2 regions of the Parabacteroides sp. CH2-D42-20 genome follow, and region 2 is predicted to be linked to the other one. Evidence: riboswitches for the same ligand, from Rfam matches in the RefSeq annotation. Region 2 holds a riboswitch; the other holds the start of a gene.
What was found. Region 2 has a riboswitch for cobalamin ahead of D7V92_RS15005 (sirohydrochlorin cobaltochelatase). Riboswitches for the same ligand answer to the same signal wherever they lie in the genome.
Positions count from the first base shown of each region.

Region 1 (4,403 bases), on a different contig from region 2:
TCCACACCCTCTATAATGATAGTCGGTTGGATAATTACATGGGTAAACCCTTGATCACGCAACTCCACCAAGGCGTCCGCCGGCAACTGAACCCAAACACCTTGCGCCCTCAACCGACTCACTACGCTACGGGCGCTATAAGCCTGCCGGACTTCCACGTCTGGGAAAGCCTCCTTGACACGCTTGTTCATCACATCGAGTACTTGGGTACGAGCTTCCGGGTAAGCACTCCCGAAATGTACCATCAAGATCGCTAACTTATCTCCCTTTTCCATGCTCTCCCGGATATCGGAAGCGTAAAACTCCCGCCCGGGTTTCGCCCATAATGAACAGGCGAGCCCGAGCAGGAGTGAACAAACAAACATGGATCGTAAAAATCCCCTATACATTATTATATTAGTTAATAGTTGACATGTGACAGTTTACTGCTTGAAACGGACCAGAAGGCTGACGTAATAGGTACGGCCCGGGGTCAATGTAGCGTAATTGTAATTAAAGGGACGATCATCTACATAATCAAAAAGGTTCTCGATACCTACTCCCGGTTCCAACAAGAAATCGCCGGCTCTAAACGTATGGCTCGTATTGAGATTCCACAAGGAATATTTCGGTGCGTATCCATAAGAAGTAGAATAACGTTCCCCTTGGATACGTCCGTTAAAATTCACGTTCAGCTTATACTTATTCCAAGTATGAGACCACATAGCCGCTACCGTACCACTATGCTTAACGGTCTTATCCAAAGGTTCATCCTCGTATACGTTCTTTCCATCCATGAAACTATAGCCACCATTCAAGGTAAAGCCCGCTCCCAGATAACTATTGAAGGTCACGTTAATACCTTTGATCTTCGCTTTATCGATATTCGCACGCATCTGTATCTCATCATAATCCGTACCATGGGCGGTGTTATAAGCATCCCGTTCCGCCGTATCCAATATCTTATAGTTAATCATGCTACGTACGTTATTCATAAAAGCGGACACGGACAAAGAAAAATACCGCATCGTATATTCTGCGCTCAACGTGAAATTGTCGCTCTTCTCCGGGTCCAGATCCGGATTACCGATCGTAAGGCGAGTCGCTCCAGACGCTTTCTTCTCCGATTCCGTATACAACTCTTTCAATTCAGGTGTACGGAAACCAGCCGCATACGATCCGCGGAAATTAAAACCGCCTACCTTATACAGCAAAGCCACGTTAGGAGTCGCATAACTCTTAAAATTCTCATGGTAAATATAGCGCAAACCCGCGTACGCTTGGAAATGCTCATTGATATTGATCTCGTCTTGCGCATAAAGCGCGGTCGTGTACATACTTTTACCCGCTATGTTATCCGTCTCGCTACTCAGTAACTCTTTAATGAACTCCGCACCAGCCGAAAGCTTATTATACTTGCCCAGACGAAAGATTCCCTTGACATTCAAGTTATGGTAATGAATCCGTTTCGTCATATCACTCTCTCCGCTTTTCTTTCCATCAAAGAAATCCTTATACGTACTATGATTGTCCGACAGATAATCAGCGTTCAAATAAGAGTTCTTATTAATCATGTATTGAGCGCCCGCCCCATAAGTGAACGTCTCTTTTCTCATATCATAGTTGGTCGTATTCACTTTATCCATCGGCATCGGACGATCGCTGGAACGTCCGAAGAAAGTACCACGCACATAAAAAGACAAACGATCCGTAACGTCGTACGTGAAACGTTGGTTGATCACGTTCCGGTGAAATCCCTCGGAAGCTTGCTTATTGGTAGGAACCAACTCGCCTTTACTCTCCGTATAGGGATTTAATTGCCAACCATCGGCCCGTTGATATTGATAAGAAGTATATGAACCGAACTTCCCTACATTCACGTCCGCGTTGACCGACTGCAAGAATTGGTTCTTGCTACCATAACGGCTATTGCTCGTCACGTTCACCTTATTGCGGGAATCATCCGTGATGATATTGATAACGCCGGCGATCGCGTCGCTACCATACAAAGCGGAAGCGGCCCCGTTCAAGATCTCTACCCGTTTTACGTTAGACATATCGATACGGGAATAGGTATCATCGCCGGCCAAACGCTTACCGTTTTCCAAGATAACCACGTATTTCTCTGTCAATCCGTTCATATTCATCGTAGCCCCCTGTCCGTTTTCCATAAATACGATACTCGGATTCAGCTTGGTCATCGCATCTTGGAAATTGGTTACGCTCGCCTCTTTCAAGTCTTTTCCCGTAAGCACTTTCACGGGAATAGGGGAATTACTCATGCGGCGATGCGAACCGGTACCGGTTACCACCACTTGATCGATATTCACATACTTTTCTTTCAGCTTAATAACGACATCTTTTTCCGAGTGATCCGTTTGATACACGCCTTGCTCATAGCCAAGGTAAGTCACACGAATACGATGTCTACCATCGGGAAGGTTCAGCTCAAATTTTCCGCTAGCATCCGTGGTTGTACCATTCAAGGATTCCGACACGCGGATATTCGCGCCCGGAATTGGTTCATTACTTTCATCCACGACCTTACCCTGTAAACGTACCTGCGCAAATGATACGTTTATCGCACAACTTACAGCTAAAGCCGCGCACAAACACTTTCTTTTCATAAACGATTTGTTATTATGTATATTTCCGCTTTCCTGACCCCGAGAAAAACAGCAATAAAAACGCTTGGCAGGTTTCCTGACTTACCTCGTAGAAAACGACCTTCCCGTCTTTTACAGACAGTGGTATGAGAAATGTTTTCTACTTTACAAAAGCTTACAGTAGCGGGCACTGCTCCGGATTCACACCGGATTCCCTCTTTATGACGAAACCGGATGGTTTTACGTCATCACCAAAACGGGGGCAAAAGTATGAATTATTTTATATAAACAAAAATATATCCCAGCTTATGTTCTTTAAAAGCTTTACAAAGAGAAGCTTACAACACACCACATCGCCAAAAAGGAAAACAAAAGCAATCATACAAGACACAAAGTTTTCCAAAACTTTTCACAACGCACTACAAATTAACACCTTAACATAATTTAATCAGCAAAAAGTTTTCCAAAAAGAAAATCATATAGTGTAATAAGATACCTTTGCACGCATAATCAATCACAAATTAATCGACATCATGATACAGACAGTTGTTAAACGGGACGGGCGTATCGTTGGCTTCAACGAGGAGAAGATAGTAACCGCTATCCGTAAAGCCATGTTGCATACAGACAAGGGAGAAGATATGCAACTGATTCGCCAGATCACAGATCATATCTCATTCAAGGGAGAACCTCAAATGACCGTAGAGGCGATTCAAGATGCCGTGGAACTGGAATTGATGGCCAGTAGCCGGAAGGACGTAGCGCAGAAATATATCGCTTACCGAAATCAGCGAAGCGTAGCCCGCAAGGCGAAAACACGGGATATGTTCTTGGAGATTATCAATATCAAATCCAACGACATCACCCGTGAGAACGCGAATATGAACGCCGATACACCCGCCGGCATGATGATGAAATTCTCCAGCGAGACCACCAAGCCGTTTGTAGATGACTATTTATTGAGCGAAGAGGTCAAGGAAGCCGTATCTAACAACTACCTCCATATTCATGATAAAGATTATTATCCGACTAAAAGCTTGACCTGCGTACAACACCCGTTGGATCGCATCCTGAAATACGGGTTCTCCGCCGGTCATGGCGAATCACGTCCGGCTAAACGAATCGAAACCGCAAGCATCCTTGGCTGTATCTCTCTAGAGACCGCCCAAAACGAGATGCATGGCGGACAGGCGATACCGGCGTTCGATTTCTACCTAGCACCTTACGTACGTAATAGCTTTATCGAGGAAGTAAAGACCTTAGAGGATTTATACGGACAGGATTTCTCCCACTTATATAATAAGCCTATCGACGATTACCAGACACAGACCTTGGATGGATTAAGCGGTGATAGACGCATTATACAACATGCCATCAACCGCACGGTAAGCCGTGTACACCAATCGATGGAGGCTTTTATCCATAATATGAACACGATCCATTCCCGTGGAGGCAACCAAGTGGTATTCAGCTCCATCAATTATGGGACCGACACCTCGGCGGAAGGTCGTTGCATCATCCGGGAGTTATTAAAAAGCACTTACAGAGGCGTAGGTAACGGCGAGACCGCTATCTTCCCGATCCAGATATGGAAAAAGAAACGAGGCGTAAGCTATCTGCCGGAAGACCGTAACTACGATCTTTACCAATTGGCCTGCAAGGTCACCGCCCGTCGTTTCTTCCCGAACTTCTTGAATCTCGACGCGACCTTCAACCAAAGCGAGGATTGGAAAGCGGACGATCCTCAGCGCTATATCCACGAGGTAGCGACCATGGGATGCCGTACCCGTGTATTCGAGAATCGTTTCGGACCAAAGA
Region 1 is NZ_RAYG01000001.1:119,429-123,831, forward strand. Features, by position in the region: gene D7V92_RS00435 (sirohydrochlorin cobaltochelatase) at 1-389, opposite strand, end outside; gene D7V92_RS00440 (TonB-dependent receptor) at 423-2,606, opposite strand; cobalamin riboswitch at 2,655-2,856, opposite strand; gene D7V92_RS00445 (anaerobic ribonucleoside triphosphate reductase) at 3,119-4,403, shown strand, end outside.
Region 1: linked by a shared signal. The riboswitch ahead of D7V92_RS00440 (TonB-dependent receptor) and the one ahead of D7V92_RS15005 (sirohydrochlorin cobaltochelatase) in region 2 are both predicted to bind cobalamin.

Region 2 (4,403 bases):
CCGATTACGCTCATCGTGGTAGTCTCGCCGTTTACCTCCACTTGATAGTTGTTGGTCAACGTAGCCGTACTGTTCATCTTCCGGATATAGAACAAGCTGGCATTGGCGCTTAATATATTGTTCAATTGATATTTAAGCCCCACCTCGGCTTGGTATCCTTTCTCCGGCTTAAATACTTCCTCATTGCGAGCAGGCTCGAAACGATTTCCATCACCTCCTACATAAACGACATTATCTTGATAGAACGTACGGATCGGTTTGAAGAAAGAAGCGAAAGAAGCATAAATGGATGTATTCGGATGGGGCAGATAGACCGCTCCGAAACGATAAGTCAACGCCTTATTCTTTATCATATTGAAGCTTGAATGTTCCTCATACTCACGTCGTCCGGTAGGAGTTGTAGCGCTGGCGGACATATAACGGAAAAAGTCGTAACGTAGAGCGGCTAATACCTTCCATTGCTCGTTGAACTCAACCATATCTTGAAGATAAAGGCTGTTGGAATAATGATGCGTAACCGTTGCTTTCGAGAATTTACTGGTCATATATCCCATGCTATGCGGATCATAAACAGATACATGCGAATAAAGGCCGGGACCCTGAACATCATCTCCTAAATTATATCCCGAATAGCTGGTACGATTCAAGGCGACGAAAGAGTAACCTCCCATATACGTATGCTTTATCTCACCCGTCCTGAATTTACCGCTTAGCTCGAGCGTATTGGCTACCGTCTTGGCTATATGGGAGAAGCGAAGCGGGAAAGAAAGATATACACTGTCCAAACAGATATATTTTTTCTGGCCATTTTTCATATAATAATGATCATAGATCGGATCATCACTTTCGAGATAGTCGAGGGCTTCCGTCCCAAAATAGTTGATATCGTCGTTATTGTAAGAAAGGCGATCTGTTAGTTTTGCGCCGTTCCAAAAAGTATGTGTGTACTGCGTTGATATGTTCCAAGCGTGATTCTTCATAAAGTCGGACTCGTTATTGTAGCGAGCCTCACGGTCAAGTCCCGGTAGCATATCATTTTTATGGAGATATAACTGTCCTGTTTGCGCATTATATACATCATTTGCCATTAAATCGGGAAGACCAATCTCCGTTCCATAGAAGTCGCGGTTAAAACCTCCACGAACATCTAATAGGTCACGTTCCGTCATTTTAGCTTGCAATGCCAGATAACCGGAAAAGCGACGGTTGCCATTATCACGCCAGCCCTCTTGATCGGAAAAGTTGACATTGGCGTAATAATTGACCGGACCGACCAATTTACCGCCCATGCCAAGCGTCGCCTCTTTATTCTCGTAACTACCATAGGCCAATCGGGCGTTAACGCTCTGTTTCTCTGACGGGGATTTACGAACGATATTCAAGGTTCCACCTACGGCTGAATGTCCGTAAAGTACAGAAGCCGGTCCCTTTAATAATTCAATAGACTCGATACAGGATAGATCGGGTACGGGATAAGAGTTGTTTATTGCCGAACGTTCATCGCGGATACCGTCTATCATCATGATAGAATGATCGAAACCACGGATCGACAATTGTTGAAATGCGCCATAAGATGTCTGGAATCGTACGCCCGGCATAAAGCGTACCGCATCTTGGATATTACGGATACCTCGCAACTCCAAACTACTCGCCGTAATGCTATTAATTGAAATAGGAAGATATTTCATAGGTACGTCCAACTTCGTGATTTGTGGACGTGGCTTGCGTGCGGCGGTCGCTACGACTTCTTGAATATTGAATGTCGTATCGGCGAAATTCGTGTACTCATTCTTGTGTTGCGCCTGCATCGTACTGATACATAAGGCTGTCAACGGTAAGATTGTCAAAACTCTTTTCATATATTTAGCATTATAACTGTTTATTGTATGCATGTGAAATCCCTTTCGAAAGAAATTCCATTTTCCTTCGAATGAAAATTTAGTTTCTTTCGGAAGGAATTACTTTTTCTTCCGAAAGGAATAAAAAACATTGTGTAGTGAACTTTTTTAGTCCTTCTCTACCGCATAAGCTTTCTTCTTATCAACGATATCGATCATCTTATGTTTAGCCATGAAACGGGCATGTTCGATGAAGATCTTCTGGATATCCGGATTCTGTCCCAGACCTTCCATAAATACGCTTACCTCGTAGCCTTTCTTTTCCAATTCCTCTTTCCAATCACCGGCGATATCGTTTTTCGCATGGTCTCCGGCAACAAACATAAATGGCATCAACAAGACTTTCTTCGTTCCATTGGCCTTTACTTGGGCTACCATCGTATCAAAAGTAGGATAGCCCTCGATGGTTCCTACGGAATAATCCTTGAATCCCTTCTCCTTCAACATATAATCCAACATAGCATATTGGGCCGTCGCCGGTGTATAAGTGCCATGGCCTACCAATAAAGTAGCGCCTTCTTTCGCCCCATTTTTTATGATAGCGGCGATTACCGCCTCATAATCCTCCGGTGTATACAATAAAGGATTACCGATACGAATCTCCTTGAAAGAAGATTTCATGGTGGCAACATCCTTACGTAAGGATTCCATCTCGATACCTTCGATTATATTCGTGGATTGGATCAAGACATGTGTATAACCATCAGTCTTTAATTTTTCCAAGGCCTCGATCGGGTTCAGTTTCTCTACGCCACGAGCTTTTAAGCGGCGCATTACAATGCGAGAAGTCCATGCCTCACGCAACTCAACATCTTTGAAAGCTTCTTTCGCTTTTTGATTGATCGCGTCGATTGTCAAGGCACGGGTATCATCATGGGTTGTTCCAAAATGTACCATCAATAAAGCGGCCTTATCGCCCGGTTGTAAAGAGGCGAATAAATCGGATGCTACAAAATTCTCGCCATCGTGCGCACGACAAACTAGGCTGATGACCAGCAGGAAGAAAGATAGTAAGTGTTTCCTCATCATATGAATATATTAATAATTAGATTACATATCAATCCCACGGAGACAACGTATTATTCCGTCTCCAACATCTTTTAGATATAGGTGATATTTCTATCCTCTTAATTACTCCTAACCCCGGGAGGAATTAATCATTACTTCGCTTGGCAGGTTTCCTGACTGGCTCGGAAAGCAACCTTCCCATCTTTCTTAAGACAGTGGCATAGCAGAACGCTTTCCTTTTCAAGAGCTTCACAGTAGCGGGCACTGTTCCGGATTCTAACCGGATTCCCTTTTATAGAATTGTCGGTAGACAAACTCTATCACCTAAGCGGTCGCAAATTTATATAAATAATCCCGAAAAGTAACAACATCTTTCAAAGAATCCCTGTTTCAATAGCATCTTTTTTGTTTAACATCAAATAAATAGATATGGAATGGATAACTAATTTACTTCAACATTATCCGGAGCTAGCTATTTTCATAACCTTAGCTCTCGGTTTCTGGATTGGCAAGTTTAAGATAAAGAAGTTCACGCTGGGAACGGTTACCAGCGTATTATTGGTCGGTGTATTGATCGGGCAATTAAAAATCGATATAAGCGGACCGTTAAAGTCCGTCTTTTTCTTGATGTTCCTCTTCGCTGTAGGATATAGTGTTGGGCCACAGTTCTTCCGGGGATTGAAAAAGGAAGGTCTTCCTCAAATGCTTTTCGCCGCCGTCATGTGTGTGTTTTGCTTGATCGCTCCTTTTTTACTGGCGAAACTTATGGGATATAACGCAGGCGAGGCCGCAGGATTATTGGCGGGCTCCCAGACGATGTCGGCAGTATTAGGAGTTGCCGAAGATACGATCGGACAGATGAATATTAGCGATACGGATAAAAGCGCTATGGTCAACGTGATGCCCGTGGCCTATGCGGTAACTTATATTTTCGGTACGGCAGGATCCGCATGGTTGGTGAGTGATATCGGGCCACGTCTTTTAGGAGGACTCGACTACGTGAAAAAAGCCTGTAAAGAGCTAGAGGCTAAAATGGGAAATAACGACGAGAGCGAGCAACCGGGCTTTATGCCTGCCGCCCGTCCGGTAACTTTCCGGGCCTATAAGATTAGTAATGAATGGTTCAAGGAGGGTAAAAGCGTAAAGCAGTTGGAGGAATATCTGGACCAATTAGGACGGCATTTGTTCGTGGAGCGTGTCCGTATTAATAATGTACTAACCGATGTTAAACCGGATTTGGTTTTACATACCGGAAATGAGGTTGTCCTAAGCGGTCGCCGGGAATTCGTGATCGGAGAGGAGAACTGGATTGGCGACGAGGTCAATGACATTGAATTGCTCGATTTTCCGGCAGAGACGTTACCCGTACTAGTGATCCATAAGGAATACGTGGGGAAAAAGATCTGCTATTTACGCAATCAATCGTTCATGCACGGTGTTAGCGTCAAGTCCATAAGGCGTGCGGGTATCAATATCCCGGTCTTGGCCGCTACGGTG
Region 2 is NZ_RAYG01000024.1:62,426-66,828, reverse strand. Features, by position in the region: gene D7V92_RS15010 (TonB-dependent siderophore receptor) at 1-1,859, opposite strand, end outside; gene D7V92_RS15005 (sirohydrochlorin cobaltochelatase) at 2,007-2,924, opposite strand; cobalamin riboswitch at 3,052-3,249, opposite strand; gene aspT (aspartate-alanine antiporter) at 3,336-4,403, shown strand, end outside.